Regions from separate parts of the Roseateles sp. GW823-FHT07B05 genome, predicted to be linked through region 1. Evidence: predicted binding sites of a transcription regulator. Region 1 holds the regulator's gene; the other holds the start of a gene.

The links. The regulator FNR, encoded in region 1, switches genes on or off when oxygen is low (the NO sensors DNR and NnrR bind a similar motif). The targets are predictions, from matches to a motif close to TTGATNNNNATCAA.
Region 2: the regulator FNR is predicted to act here: its motif matches at 1,896-1,909, upstream of AC1Q7O_RS09555 (hemerythrin domain-containing protein).

What each region holds. Positions count from the first base shown of each region.
Region 1 is NZ_JBXAGX010000001.1:1,021,275-1,028,929, forward strand. Features, by position in the region: gene AC1Q7O_RS04195 (NAD(P)/FAD-dependent oxidoreductase) at 1-591, opposite strand, end outside; gene AC1Q7O_RS04200 (sensor histidine kinase) at 881-2,260, shown strand; gene AC1Q7O_RS04205 (hypothetical protein) at 2,244-2,678, shown strand; gene AC1Q7O_RS04210 (sigma 54-interacting transcriptional regulator) at 2,689-4,095, shown strand; gene AC1Q7O_RS04215 (BON domain-containing protein) at 4,284-4,619, shown strand; gene fnr (fumarate/nitrate reduction transcriptional regulator Fnr) at 4,975-5,727, opposite strand; gene hemN (oxygen-independent coproporphyrinogen III oxidase) at 5,835-7,244, shown strand; gene AC1Q7O_RS04230 (urease accessory protein UreH domain-containing protein) at 7,244-7,655, shown strand, end outside.
Region 2 is NZ_JBXAGX010000003.1:290,396-298,050, forward strand. Features, by position in the region: gene tkt (transketolase) at 1-1,831, opposite strand, end outside; gene AC1Q7O_RS09555 (hemerythrin domain-containing protein) at 1,944-2,567, shown strand; gene AC1Q7O_RS09560 (ligand-binding sensor domain-containing diguanylate cyclase) at 2,542-5,628, opposite strand; gene AC1Q7O_RS09565 (diguanylate cyclase) at 5,690-7,655, opposite strand, start outside.

The DNA.
Region 1 (7,655 bases):
CGCCTGGCGCGGGTCGATGCGGCGGAACTCGCCCGGCAGCGTGTGCCGCGCGATCTCGGCGAAGGTGCCGGCCAGCTCCACGCCGGTGGGCCCGCCGCCGACGACGACGAACTGCAGCAGCGCGGCGCGGCGGGCCGGGTCGTCCTCGCGCTCGGCGGCCTCGAACGCCATCAGCACGCGGCGGCGGATCTCGAACGCGTCGTCCAGCGTCTTCAGCCCGGGCGCGTAGCGCGCCCACTCGTCGCGGCCGAAGTAGCTGTGCGTGGCGCCGGCGGCGACGATGAGGTGGTCCCAGCGCAGCAGCGCGCCGTCTTTCAGCGTCGCCGTGCGCGCCTGCGCGTCGATGGCGACGACCTCGCCCAGCAGCGTCGTCACGTTGGGCTGGCGCCGGAACAGGTGCCGGATGGGCGCCGCGATGGACGGCGCCGACAGCCCCGCCGTGGCCACCTGGTACAGCAGCGGCTGGAACAGGTGGTGGTTGGTTTTGTCGACCACCGTGATGTCGACCTCGGCACCGCTTGAACCGGAAAAGGCACGGGCCGCCTCCAGGCCGCCGAAACCGCAGCCGATGATCAGGATCTGTGGACGCATGAACCCCATCCTACGCCCGCTTCTGCTTGATTTTGTGCAGTGCAGCATGGTGCAGTTTTCGGATCGTGGCAGGCCGGTTGCATCGTGATGCAAAGCCTGACGAAGTTGGGGTGGGCGCGCGCCGGGCGCCGGCCTAGCATGCAGCGCCCACCTGGCCGCTTTCCCTCTGGACTTCTCCCTCACGCCCGCCAACGCCCCCGAGCCTCCGTCCCGCACCGACCCGGCCCGCCAGCGCCTGCGTGGCCTGTCCTTCCACCAGGGGCTGCTGGCCGCCTTCCTGCTCATCACCGTGGTGCTGGGCGGCGCGGCGGCGCAGGCCATGTTCGCGCTGGAGCATGTGGCCCAGCTGGGCCGCCAGGCCTCGCAGGACGCCGCCGCGCTGACCGCTCAGGTGCAGCGTCTGGCCGAGCGCACCGTGGCCATGGAGCGCAGCGCGCGGCAGTTCCTCGTGCTGGACGACGCCAGCCTGCGCGAGCGCTTCCAGGCTGCCTGGCAGGACGCGCGCACCACCCAGGCTGCGCTCACGGCGCTGATGCCGGACGCCGCCGACCGCCCGCTGTTCACCGAATGGCTGGCCCAGGCCGATGCCGCCGGGGCCGTGCTGCAGGACCCCGGCCCGGCGCGCGCGCGGCCCGCGGCGCTGAAGCGGCTGGCGCCGCTGCTGGCGCGGTTGCACCGGCTGAACGAGCTGCTGGCCGAGCGCAGCCAGCAGGCCATGGACCGCCGCAGCGACGCGGTGCTGGCCGAACTGGAGCAGCAGCGCCGCGTCATCAGCGGGCTGGTGCTGGGCGCCATCGCGCTGGCCGTGCTGCTGGGCTTCGGCTTCGGGCGCTGGTTGCTGCGGCCGCTGCGGCTCGTGGAGGCGGCCATCGGCCGGCTGGGCGACAACCGTTTCGACGAGCCGGTGGCCGTGCGTGGCCCGGCCGACATGCGCCGGCTGGGCGAGCAGCTGGAGTGGCTGCGCCAGCGGCTGGCGGCGCTGGAGTCCGACAAGACGCGCTTCGTGCGCCACATCTCGCATGAGTTGAAGACGCCCATGGCCTCCATCCGCGAGGGCGCGGCGCTGCTGCGCGACGGCGTGGCCGGGCCGCTGACGGCGGACCAGGCCGAGATCGTGCGCATCCTGGGCGACAACAGCGCCGCGCTGCAGCGCCAGATCGAAGACCTGCTGCACTACCAGACGCTGGCCTCCGGTTCGCAGCGCCTGCAGCGCCGCCCGGTGGCATTGCAGGCGCTGCTGCAGCGCGTGGCCGACGACCAGCGGCTGCTGTGGCAGGCGCGCGGGCTGCAGGTGCGCGTGCAGGCCGAGCCCTGCACGGTGATGGCCGACGAGGAGAAGCTGGGCATCGTGCTGGCCAACCTGCTGGGCAACGCGGTGCGCTTCAGCCCGCCGGGCGGCGTCATCACGCTGGCGCTGGGGCAGGGTGGTGGCCGCGTGGCCATCGACTGCATCGACGCCGGGCCCGGCGTGGCCGCCGAGGACGTGGCGCACATCTTCGACCCCTTCTACCAGGGCCGCCACCAGGCACCGGGTGCGCGCCGCGGCAGCGGCATCGGCCTGTCCATCGTGCGCGAGATCGCGCAGGCGCACGGCGGCCGCTGCCGCCTGCTGCCCAGCGAACGCGGCGCCCATTTCCGACTTGAACTGCCTCATGAAACGACTGTTTGAAATCGCCTTCCTGTTGCTGCTGGCGGCCTGCCAGACGCCCCCGCCGGCCGCCGAGCCGCCGCGGCCCGCGCCGGTGTGCCCCGAGCCGCCGCCCGCGCCCGAGGTGCAGGCGCTGCAGGGCGTGCTCGCTACGGGCGAGGAGTTGCGCAAGGCCTTGTCGCTGGGCCGCAGCGCCGCCGAGCTGGCGCAGGCCGCCGCGCAGGTGGAGGCGGTCGCCGCCTCCGCGGACCCGCAGGCCGAGCCGCTGAAGCCGCTGGCCGTGCAGCTGTCGCTGCGCCTGGCCGAGCAGCGCCGGCTGCAGGACAGTGTCGACAAGCTGACGCAGCAGCTGCGCGACAGCCAGCGCCGCAACGATCAGCTGAACGAGAAGCTCGAAGCGCTCAAAGTCATCGAGCAGACCTTGCCCGCCAAGCGCTGAGGAGTAACGCATGACCGCCCCAGCCTCCCTGCTCGTCGTCGACGACGACGCCGACCTGCTGCGCCTGATGACGATGCGGCTCACCGCCGCGGGCTACCAGGTGCAGGCCGTGGCCAGCGCCGAGGCCGCGCTGGCGCACCTGGCGGTGAAGCTGCCGTCGCTGGTCATCACCGACGTGCGCCTGCCGGGCCTGGACGGCCTGGCGCTGTTCGACGAGCTGCGCGCCAGCCACCCGTCGCTGCCGGTCATCCTGCTGACGGCGCACGGGACCATCCCCGACGCGGTGGATGCCACCACGCGCGGCGCCCACGCCTACCTGACCAAGCCCTACGACGCCAAGGAGCTGCTGGCCAGGATCCAGCAGGCGCTGCGCGTCAACGCGCCCGGCCCGGCGCCGTTCGACGGCGATGGCGACTGGCGCCGCGAGATCATCAGCCGCAGCCCGCGCATGGCCGAGGTGCTGGCCGAGGCGCGGCTGGTGGCCGCCACCGACGCCAGCGTGCTCATCAGCGGCGACAGTGGCACCGGCAAGGAGCTGCTGGCCCGGGCCCTGCACCGCGCCAGCCCGCGGGCCGGCAAGCCCTTCATCGCCGTGAACTGCGGCGCCATCCCCGAGGCGCTGCTGGAGTCGGAGCTGTTCGGCCATGTGAAGGGCGCCTTCACCGGCGCGCAGGGCCACCGCCAGGGGCTGATCCCGGCGGCGCACGGCGGCACGGTGTTCCTGGACGAGATCGGCGACATGCCGCTGGCGCTGCAGGTGAAGCTGCTGCGCGTGCTGCAGGAGCGCGTCGTGCGGCCGGTGGGCAGCAACGACGCGGTGGCGGTGGACGTGCGCGTGCTGTCGGCCACGCACCGCGACCTGGAGCTGGCAATGGCCGAGGGGCAGTTCCGGCCCGACCTGTACTACCGGCTCAACGTCGTGCGGCTGGCGCTGCCGGCGCTGGGCGAGCGCCGCGAGGACATCGCGTTGCTGGCGCAGCACTTCCTCGCCGCGCTGGCCGCGCGCCACCACAAGCGTGTGAAGGGCTTTGCGCCCGACGCGCTGGAGGCGCTGGTGACGGCGCCGTGGCCCGGCAACGTGCGCCAGCTCTACAACGTCGTCGAGCAGGTCTGCGTGCTGGCGACGGCGCCGCTGGTGCCGCTGGCGCAGGTGCAGCGGGCGCTGCAGATGCCGTCGGCCGAGGTGCTGAACTACCAGCAGGCCAAGCAGCGCTTCGAGCGCGACTACCTGAACCGCTTGCTCAGGCTGACCTCCGGCCATGTCGCCGAGGCCGCGCGGCTGGCCGACCGCAACCGCAGCGAGTTCTACCGGCTGATGCAGAAGCACGGGCTGGACCCGCAGCTGTTCCGCGACGACCCCCAAGATGCGGCGTCGGATTTCAGCGACAGCAAAAGGTCCGGTGAATCAGGCACTTAGCCCGCGCGGCGCCGGGCCTGTCGCCAGGCGGCGACAGAATCGCCCGCCTGGCCGTGCCAACCCGGCTCGCAAGAGAGTCAAGTGGTTGATATGAAAGGAGAAGTCGGGGCTGGCACGGCTGTTGCGCTGAGGGTGTCGTGGTGCCGATCCGGTGCCGCGTTTTATCCACGCATCCTCAGGAGATACGCATGCAACACGCTTCCACCTTTGCCCGCCTGCTGACCGCCACCCTGACGGCGACGGCCCTGTCCACCGCCTTCGCCGCCGACCCGGCCCCGGCGCCCGCCGGTCAGGCGCCGCAGGCCCAGCCTGCGGACGCCGCCGCTGTTGCCGCCCAGGCCGCGGCCGTGCTGCAGCAGGACAAGGACCTGCAGACCCTGCCGCTGACCGTCAGCAGCACCGACAGCGGCGTCGTCATCGTGAAGGGCGCGGCCCCCAGCGCCGAACTGGCCCAGAAGGCCATCAAGCTCGTCGCCGCCGTCCCCGGCGTGAAGGAAGTGCGCAACGAGATCAAGGTCGGCTGACCTCACCGCTCGTGACTTCAAGGCCCCGCGCACGCCGCGGGGCTTTTTCTTTTTTGCATTGGGGCCGAGCGCCGGGCCTGCCATGGGCCAGAGGCCCATGGCGTTCCGTAGGCACAAGCAGTCCGCAGGGACTGCTTGTGTCCGACTCCACCCCGCAAGCCGGCCCCCTTGGGCGATGTGCGAGCGGGGCCACCCCCGCGATCATCGCCGTCCCCTCGGGGGCTGAGGCCGGACACGACAAGTCCTCAGGACTTGTCGTGCCTGCCGAAGGGCAGCCGCTCCGTCGGCTGCGCGGTCTGCAAGACCGCCCGGGCTTGCCCGCGTTCAGCGGCAAGCGCGGGCGAGGGGCCTCAACTCAACACCGGCTGTTGTTGACGAGCGCCTGCAGCCCCGCCTGGTTCAGGATGCGCAGCTGCCGCTGCTTCACCTCCATCAGCCCCTCGTCCTGGAAGCGCGAGAACGTGCGGCTCACGGTCTCCAGCTTCAGGCCCAGGTAGCTGCCGATCTCCTCGCGCGTCATGCGCAGCACGAGGCTGGACGCCGAGAACCCGCGCGCCTGCAACCGCTGCGTCAGGTTCAGCAGGAAGGCGGCCAGCCGCTCCTCCGCGCGCATGTTGCCCAGCAGCAGCATGACGCCGTGATCGCGCACGATCTCGCGGCTCATGATCTTGTGGAACTGGTGCTGCAGCACCGTGAACTCGCGCGACAGGTCTTCCAGCTGCGCGTAGGGGATGACGCAGACCGACGAGTCCTCCAGCGCGACGGCGTCGCAGTGGTGGTGGTCGCTGCTGATGCCGTCCAGCCCCAGCAGCTCGCCGGCCATCTGGAAGCCGGTCACCTGATCGCGGCCGTCCTCGCTGCCCACGCAGGTCTTGAAGAAGCCGGTGCGCACCGCGTACAGCGCCTCGAAGCGCTCGCCGTTGCGGAACAGGTGGTCGCCCCGTGCCACCGAGCGGCGCTTGGCGACCAGGCCGTCCAGCTGCTGCAGCTCGCCCGAATTCAGGCCAACGGGCAGGCACAGCTCGCGCAGGTTGCAGCTGGCGCAGGCGACCTTCAGCGGCTCGATGGCGGGCAGTGTCGACGGTTCGGATGCGGGCGACGCGCGCATCGGGCAGGGTTGGGTCGTCAGCATGTGGGGCATTCTTCGCCAGGCGACCCGCCCCGGCCTTGACCTGCGTCAAGGCCGGGGCGGGGCTGGCTCGGCAAAGTGGCGACATGGCTGCTGTGACCGATCGTCCTCCCCAACTCGAACTTGAGCTTGCCGACCTGCTGCGCCGACACGACGTGGCCGGACCGCGCTACACGTCCTACCCGACGGCGGACCGCTTCGTCGAGGCCCACCAGGGTGCGCAACACCTGCAGGCGCTGCGACAGCGCGGCACGGTGCAGCCGCTGTCGGTGTACGTGCACATCCCGTTCTGCGAGCAGCTCTGCTACTACTGCGCCTGCAACAAGATCATCACCAAGCACCACGACCGTGCCGCGCCCTACCTGGCCGCGCTGGGCCGTGAGGTGGACCTGGTGGCCGATGCGCTCGCCGCCGGGGCCGGTGGCATCGCGCCGGTGTCGCAGCTGCACCTGGGCGGCGGCTCGCCCACCTTCCTGTCCGACGCCGAGCTGGGCGAGCTGATGGAGATGCTGCGGCGCCGCTTCAAGCTGCTGCCGGGCGCCGAGCTGTCCATCGAGGTGGACCCGCGCACGGTGGACCTGGCCCGGCTGGCCCACCTGCGGCTGCTGGGCTTCAACCGGCTGTCGTTCGGCGTGCAGGACTTCGACGCCGCCGTGCAGAAGGCCGTTCACCGCGTGCAGCCGCTGGAGCAGGTGGCCGCGCTGATGCAGCACGCCCGCGAACTGGGCTTCTCGTCCACCAACGTGGACTTGATCTACGGCCTGCCGCTGCAGACGCCCGCCAGCTTCGCCCGCACCATCGCGCAGGTGGCCGAGCTGCGGCCCGACCGCATCGCGATGTATGCCTACGCCCACCTGCCGCAGCGCTTCAAGCCACAGCGCCGCATCGTCGCCGAGCTGCTGCCGCCCGCGGGCGACAAGCTGGCCATGCTGTCGGGTGCCATCAGCGCGCTGCTGGGCGAGGGCTACACCTACATCGGTATGGACCACTTCGCGCTGCCGGACGACCCGCTGGCCATCGCCAAGCGCCAGGGCCTGCTGCACCGCGGCTTCCAGGGCTACTCGACGCAGCCCGACTGCGACCTCGTGGGCCTGGGCGTCTCTGCCATCAGCCGCGTGGGGGCCTCCTACGCGCAGAACGCCAAGACGCTGGCCGAGTACGAGGATGCGCTGAACCAGCAGCAGCTGCCTGTGCAGCGCGGCCTGGCGCTGACGCGTGACGACCTGCTGCGCCGTGCCGTCATCATGGCGCTGATGTGCCAGGGGCGCGTGGAGTACGAGTCCATCGCGGCGTCCTACCTCGTCGACGTGCCGACCTACTTCGAGCCCGAGCTGGCGCGGCTGACGCAGCTGGCGGGGCAGGGCCTCGTCGTGCTGGAGCCGGGCGCCATCCAGGTGACGCCATTGGGCTGGTACTTCGTGCGCGCCGTGGCCGCGGTGTTCGACCGCTATCTGCAGGCGGACGCGAGCCGGGAGCGTTTCTCCAAGATCATCTGATGGCCGGTGACCTCGCGCTCGTCGTGTCGGCCACGCTGATGGGCCTGGCCGGCATGCCGCATTGCGCGGCCATGTGCAGCGCGCCCTGCGCGCTGGCAGGCGGCCCGAAGCCGGCGCGGCTGCTGGCCGGGCGGGTGCTGGGCTACACGGCCGGCGGCGTCGTCGCGGCGGCCTCGGCCGAGGCGCTGGCGCGGGCGTCGCAGAGCGTGGCGCTGCTGCAGCCCGCCTGGGCGCTGCTGCAGGCGGCGCTGCTGCTGTTCGGCCTGCTGCTGTTGCTGCAAGGGCGCGTGCCGGCCTGGCTGGGCGCCGTGCGCTGGCGGCCGCAGCCGCGCCACGCGTTTGCCACCGGGCTGGCCTGGGTGGCCATGCCCTGCGGGCTGCTGCATGCGGCGCTGCTGCTGGCGGGGCTGT
Region 2 (7,655 bases), on a different contig from region 1:
TGGGCAGCACGCTCTTCTTGTAGTCCTTGTCCTGGCGGTCGAACACGTTGGTGGACGGCATCGAGACGACGCGCACCTTCACGCCCTCGTCGGCCAGCAGCTTCTGCGCGGCCAGCGCCAGCTGCACTTCCGAGCCGGTGGCGATGATGACGGCCTTGGCCTTGCCCTTGGCCGGCTCGGCCAGCACGTAGGCGCCCTTGGCGATCTCGTCGACGTTGGTCTTGGGCGAGTAGGCCAGGTTCTGGCGCGACAGCGCCAGCAGGCTGGGGCGCTGCGCGTTGCCCAGCGCCATGGTCCAGGCGACGACGGTCTCGGTCGTGTCGGCCGGGCGCCAGACGTCCAGGCCCGGGATCAGGCGCAGGCTGGCGACATGCTCGATGGACTGGTGCGTCGGGCCGTCTTCGCCCAGGCCGATGGAGTCGTGCGTCATCACGTGGATGACGCGCGTCTTCATCAGCGCGGCCATGCGGATGGCGTTGCGGCTGTAGTCGCTGAAGGTCAGGAAGGTGCCGCCGTAGGGGATGAAGCCGCCGTGCAGGGCCACGCCGTTCATGATCGCGGCCATGCCGAACTCGCGCACGCCGTAGTTGATGTGGCGGCCGTTGTTGGGCTTGCCGTCAGCGTCGAAGCGCAGGTTGGGCGTCGAGCTGGTGTTGGTCAGGTTGGAGCCGGTCAGGTCGGCGCTGCCGCCCAGCATCTCGGGCAGCTTGGCGGTGAAGGCCTCCAGCGCGATCTGGCTGGCCTTGCGGCTGGCGACGGTCTGCGCGTCGGCGTGGGCCTTGACGACGGCGTCCACGGCGATCTGCGCAAAGTCGGCGGGCAGCACGCCGGCCATGCGGCGCTGGAACTCGGCGGCCAGCTCGGGGTGGGCTTCGGCGTAGGCGTCGAAGCGCACGTCCCACTCGCTCTCGACGCGGTCGCCGGCGGACTTGTGGTCCCACGCTGTGTAGACCTCGGGCGGCACGACGAAGGGCTCGTGCGTCCAGCCCAGCGCCTCGCGGGTCAGCTTGATTTCCTCGGCGCCCAGCGGCTCGCCGTGCGCCTTGCTGGTGTTGGCGCGGTTGGGCGAGCCCTTGCCGATATGGGTCTTGGCGATGACGAGCGTCGGCTTGTCGGTGCTCTGCTTGGCCTTGCCGATGGCGTCGTCCACGGCGTCCACGTCATGGCCGTCCACCGGGCCGACGACGTTCCAGCCGTAGGCCTGGAAGCGCTTGGCGGTGTCGTCCACGAACCAGGGCGCGACCTGTCCGTCGATGGAGATGCCGTTGTCGTCGTAGATGGCGATCAGCTTGTTCAGCTTCCAGGCGCCGGCCAGCGCGGCGGCTTCGTGGGAGATGCCTTCCATCAGGCAGCCGTCGCCCAGGAAGGCGTAGGTGTGGTGGTTGACGATCTCGTGGCCGTCGCGGTTGAAGTCGCGGGCCAGCAGCTTCTCGGCCAGCGCCAGGCCCACGGCGTTCGTGATGCCCTGGCCCAGCGGGCCGGTGGTCGTCTCGACGCCGGCGGTGATGCCCACCTCGGGGTGGCCGGGCGTCTTGCTGTGCAGTTGGCGGAAGGCCTTCAGCTCCTCGATGGGCAGCTCGTAGCCCGTCAGGTGCAGCAGCGCGTAGATCAGCATGGAACCGTGGCCGTTGGACAGCACGAAGCGGTCACGGTCGGCCCAGTGCGGGTTGGCCGGGTTGTGCTTGAGGTGGCGGGCCCACAGCGCGACGGCGATGTCCGCCATGCCCATGGGGGCGCCCGGGTGGCCCGAGTTGGCGGCCTGCACGGCGTCCATCGCCAGCGCGCGGATCGCGTTGGCCATGAGGGTGGGGGAGGCGGTCGATGCGGTCATGGCCGGGGCTTTCTTGAGCAGGTGGAGCAAAACACGGGATTTTACGGGGGTGACTTTCGGCGCCTTGATCCAACGCAAGGCCGCGGCGTCGCTGCGGAGCGACGCTTGCGCCATGCTGCCCTCGCCCATGCCCCTGGCCGTGCGCGTCATCCGCGCCGAGCACGACGCCCTCGCGGCCATGCTGCGCACGGTGCCGCTGCTGCTGGAGGCGCAGCGCCACGCCGGCGCCGCGCCGGACTTCGGCGCGCTGCGGGCCATGCTGTTCTATGTCGACGAATTCCCTGAACGCCTGCATCACAAAAAGGAAAGCGAGCTGCTGTTCCCGCGGCTGCGCGCGCTGGCGCCGGCGCTGCGCGACACGCTGGACGACCTGGAGGCCGACCACGCCCAGGGCGAGCGCGCCATCCGCGCGCTGCAGCACAGCCTGCTGGCCTGGGAGCAGATGGGCGAGAGCCGGCGCGACAAGTTCACCGAGCAGTTGCGCGTGTACTCGGCGCGCTACCTGCGCCACATGAAGCGCGAGGAGACCGAGATCCTGCCGCGCGCCGCCGAGGTGTTCGGCGCCGACGACTGGGCCGAGCTGGACGAGGCCTTCGGCAGCCACCAGGACCCGCTCGCGCCGCGCCCCGGCCAGGCGGTGGACGCCGCCTACGCGCCGCTGCGCGAGCGCATCCTGGCAGCGCTGCCGGCGCCGTTCGGGTGGGGGCCGCCTATCGCTGCGAGCGTGCGCTCCTGAGCACGCGCAGCCGTTCGCTGGCCAGCCACTCCACGGGTGGGCGGCCCAGCAGCTCGCGCAGCGCGTCGGCGTCCAGGCCGGGGTCGGCGCTGACGACGCCCACCCAGCGGTCGCGGCCGCTGCGCTTGGCCTCGTAGAGCGCGCCGTCGGCCACGTCGATGAGGGTGCCCCAGTCCAGCGCCTGCGGGTGGGCGGGCGCCAGCGGGAAGCAGGCGAAGCCGATGGAGCAGCTGCGCGTCACCGTCTGGCCGTCGGGCAGCACGAAGGGACGGCCGGAAACGGCGCGGCGCATGCGCTCGGCCAGGTCGGCCGCGTGCTCGCGCGAGCCGTCGCGGGCCACGACGAGGAACTCCTCGCCGCCCCAGCGCACGACGTGGTCGCTGTCGCGGCACACCTCGCGCAGCCGCTCGCGCATCTGCACCAGCACGGCGTCGCCGGCCGAATGGCCGTGGCGGTCGTTGACGAGCTTGAAGTGGTCCACGTCCACCAGCATGAAGACGAGGTCGCCGTTGTCCGACGGCGCGCCGCCGGCGGCATGGCGGCGCAGCGCCACCGCGATGTCGGCGTCGATGTGCTGGGTCAGGTAGCGGCGGTTGTGCAGGCCGGTCAGCGGGTCGCTGAGGCTGGATTCCTTCAGCACCTCCGACAGCGCCTCCAGCTCGGCGGTGCGCTCCTGCACGCGCCGCTCCAGCTCGGCCTGGCGGCGTTCCAGCGCGCGCGTGCGCCACTGCACCAGGCCGTAGACACCCAGCACGGCCAGCAGCCCGCCCAGCAGCCGGGCCCACCAGGTCTGCCACCAGGCGGGCTGCACTTCCACGTCGATCAGCAGCGGCTGGTCGGTCCAGTCGCCCAGGCGGTTGCTGCCCTGCACCTGCAGCGTGTAGCGGCCGGGGGAGAGGTTGGCGTAGCTGGCCAGGCGCAGCTCGGCGCCGGTGGTGATCCAGTCGTCGTCGTAGCCCAGCAGCCGGTAGCGGTAGACGTTCTGGGCCGGCGCGCTGTAGTCCAGCGCTGCGAACTCCACCGAGAACGCGCGTTGCCGCGAGGTCAGCGTCAGCCCCTCGCGCAGCAGCCCCAGTGGCCGGCGGCGGCTGTCGATGCGCAGCTCGGTCGCGACGATGGGCGGCTGGAAGTCCCAGCGCCTGAAATGACCCGGCTCCACCACCAGCAGCCCGGTGCTGCCGCCGAACAGCATGCGGCCGTCGGCCAACTGGCCGTAGGCGCGGAACCAGCCGGTGCCGATGTCCACGCCGTCGATCCTGCCGAACTCGGTGTAGAGGTCGGTGGCGGGGTCGACCATGCCGCGGTGCGTCCAGATGCGGCCCTGCGTGTCGGCCAGCAGGTTGGCGCCGAAGCTGCGCTCCTGCGTGCCGCGGTGCAGGTCCACGCGTTCGAACGCCGCCCCAGGCGGGCGGCGGAACAGGCCGGCGCTGGTGTCCACCCACAGCGTGTCGCGGGCGTCCATCAGCAGGCCCAGCACGCCCTCCTGCGGCAGGCCGGCGCCGGCCGGCTGCAGCTCGCCGCCGACGAGCCGGAACAGCCCGGCCTCGGCACCCACCCACAGCTGGCCGTCGGCGCTCTCGATCATCGCGTTGACGTTGCCGCCCAGGCGCTTGCCGCCGGCCAGCGGCAGGCGGTCCAGCTCGGCGGCGCCGGCGGCCAGGCGATGCAGGCCGTCCGCCGTGCCCACCCACAGCGTGCCGTCGCGGCCGGCCAGCAGCCGGCGCACGCGTGCCTGGCCGGTGGAGCGCACCTCGCGCAGGCGGCGCTGCGCGTCGAAGCGGAACAGCTGGCCGCTCTCGGTGCCGGCCCAGACGCTGCCGTCGCCCGCCTGCGCCAGCGCGGCGACGAGGCCGTTGAAGCGGGCGTCGGGCCGGATCGCGCCGGTCAGGTGCAGCTGCGGGTCCAGCACGGCGATGCCGCGCTCCAGCGTGCCCAGCCAGATCTCGCCGCTGCCCAGCTGCAGCACGCTGCGCACGTCGGTGTCGGCCAGCGGGCTGGTGGGGTCGTCGTCCTGGCGGCGCACCCACAGGGCCTGGTTCTCGGGGTCGTAGCGCTGCAGGCCGCCGCCGTAGCCGCCCACCCATAGCGTGCCGGCGCGGTCGCGCAGCAGCGCGTGGAAGTCGGTGCCGCCCAGCGTCCACGGGCGGCGCTGGTTGCGCTTGAGCAGCTGCAGCAGCCGGCCGTCGGTGGCGCGCAGCTCCACGCCCGTGACGCGGCCCACCCACACCTCGCCCTCGCCCACGCTCAGCAGGCTCAGCACCGGCGAGGGGCGGGCGCCGTCGCCGGCCGCCAGCGGCTGCGGCGGCGCGTGGCCGTCGCGGTCCAGCCGCAGCAGCCGGCCGTCGCGCGTGCCGACCCAGATGTGGCCGTCGCCGGCCTGGGCCAGCGCGTTGACGGCCCAGTCGCCCGGCACCGGCTCGAAACGCTGGGCGCCGGCGCGCAGCCGCGCCAGGCCGCGCCAGGTGCCCACCCAGAGGTCGCCGTCGCGGTCCACCAGCAGCGCGCCGATGCGGTCGTCCGGCAGGCCGCTGGCGGCGCCGGCGCGGAAATGCTCGAAGCGGCCGGTGGCCGGGTCCAGCCGGTCCAGGCCGCCCAGCAGGCCCACCCAGATGCGGCCGTCCTGTGCGCGCGCCAGCCGCAGCACGCTGCCGGGCGAGATGGAGTGGGGCACGGCGGGGTCGTGCTGCAGGAAGGTCCAGCGCTCGGCCTGCGAGTCGAAGCGGGCCAGGCCCTCGCTGGCGCTGCCGGCCCACAGCACGCCGCCGCGGTCGGCCAGCAGCGCACGCAGGAAGCGGTTGGCGCGGCTGCCGGGCCGGGCCTCGTCGGTCATCGGGTAGGTCTTGGTCTGGTAGCCGTCGTAGCGCACCAGGCCCACGCTGGTGCCCACCCAGATCAGGCCGCCCTCGTCCTGGGCCAGCGCGGCGACGATGCCGTCGACGATGCCCGCCGTGCCGCCGGCCGTCACGAAGCGCGGTTCCGACATGGGGTCCCGCCCGGCGGTGGCCGGCGGCGGGGCCAGGCAGCAGATCAGCAGCAGGAGCAGGGCGAGCGGCAGGCGCATCGACGCGGTCATCGTTCCAGGGGGCGGCGAGCGTAGCAGGCCCGCCCGGCCGCGGGCCGCGTCAGACCCGCTTGAGCCGCTCGGCCACGGAGGTGGCGAGCTTCAGCCGCCCCGTCGCGGCCCATTCGTCCAGGCGGCGGCGGGCGTCTTCCAGCAGCTGGGCCGTGTCGGCCGCCTCGGCGTCCACCAGGCCCACCCAGGCGTTGCGGCCCACGTCCTTGGCCTCGTACAGCGCCGCGTCGGCGAGGTCGATGGCGGCATGCCAGTCCAGCGCGGCGGGCAGCCGCGTGCACAGCGGGAAGGCGCTGAAGCCCACCGAGCAGGTCAGCGTCAGCCGGAAGTCGCCCTCCACCTCGAAGGGCTGGGCGGCGATGGCCTGGCGGGCGCGCTCGGCCAGCTCGGCGGCGCGGCCGCGCGGCGTGCCGCGGGCGACGATGAGGAACTCCTCGCCGCCCCAGCGCACCAGGTAGTCCGTCGCGCGGAACACCTGCTCCAGCCGGCCGCGCATCTGCGTCAGCACGGCGTCGCCGGCCATGTGGCCGTGGGCGTCGTTGATGCGCTTGAAGTGGTCGATGTCGACGAGGAAGAACAGCAGGTCCTGCTCGCTGCCGCCGGGGCTGGGGATGTGCGCGATGGGCTCGTAGTGGCGCTGCGCCAGCGCCACGTCGGCGGGCATCTGGCGGTCCAGGAAGCGGCGGTTGCGCAGGCCGGTCAGCGGGTCGGTGAGGCTGGCTTCCTCCAGCTCGATGGACTTGGCGGTCAGCGCGGCGGTGGCGGCCTCCAGCGCCTCGGTGCGCTCGTGCACGCGCGCCTCCAGCACGCGCTGGCGGCGCAGCAGCCAGCGCGTGCGCATGCGCACGATGCCGGCCACGGCGGCGAGTGCCGCCAGCACGGCCAGCGCACGCGCCCACAGCGTCTGCCACCAGGCGGCGCGCACGTGCACCTCCAGCTGCAGCTCGTCGGGCCCCCAGACGCCGTCGCGGTTGCTGCCCTGCACGTGCAGCCGGTAGTGGCCGGGCGACAGGTTGGTGTAGGTGGCCGTGCGGCCCAGGCTGCCGTCCACCCAGCCGTCGTCCAGCCCCTGCAGCCGGTAGCGGTAGCGGTTGCGGCCGGGCTGGCTGTAGTCCAGCGCGGCGAAGGCCAGGCTGAACGCGCGCTCGCCCGGCGCCAGCACCAGCTTGGCGCCGCCGGTGGGCAGCGGTCGCTCCTCGCCGTCCACGCGCAGCTCTGCCGCCACCAGCGGCGGCTTGTAGGCCCACGGCGAGAAGCGGTCGGGCGCGATGACCAGCAGCCCGCGTGCGCCGCCGAACAGCATGCGGCCGTCGTCCAGCTTCTCGTAGGCCCGGAACCAGCCGGTGCCCAGGTCGGCGCCGTCGGCGGCGCCCAGCTCGCGGCGCTCGCCGCTGCGCGGGTCGAACATGTTGCGCTGCGACCAGATGCGGCCCTGCTTGTCGAACAGCAGGTTGGCGCCGAACGCGCCGCCGGCGTCGGACGCGGCCACGGCCTCGAAGCGCGCCTGCGCGCCCTTGTTGTCCACCATGCGGTGCAGGCCGGTGCCGGTGTCCACCCACAGGCGGCCGGCCAGGTCCACGGCCATGCCCAGCACGGTCTGGCCGGTCAGGCCCTTGGTCTCCACCCATTCGGCGATGGGCTCCTCGTCGCCGGGGCGGGCGATGCGGAACAGCCCCGCCGCGCCGCCGGCCCACAGGCTGCCGTCGGGCAGCCGCGCGAACGCGTTGACCTCGCCGGTGCCGCCCACCAGCCCGGCGGTGGGGATGGGGCGCATCTGCGGCTGGCGCGGCGACCAGCGCAGCAGGCCGTCCAGCGTGGCGATCCACAGCGCGCCGTCGTCGGTGGCGTGGAAGCGCCGCGGCACCGCGTTGCCGCTGCGCAGCGTCTCTTTCCAGCGGCCCTGCTCGTCGAAGCGCAGCAGCTGCGTGTCGATGGCCACCCAGACCGAGCCGTCCTGCGTCTGCGCCATCGCGTTGACGCGCCCGGCCGGCAGGCCCGCGGTGCCCGGGATGATG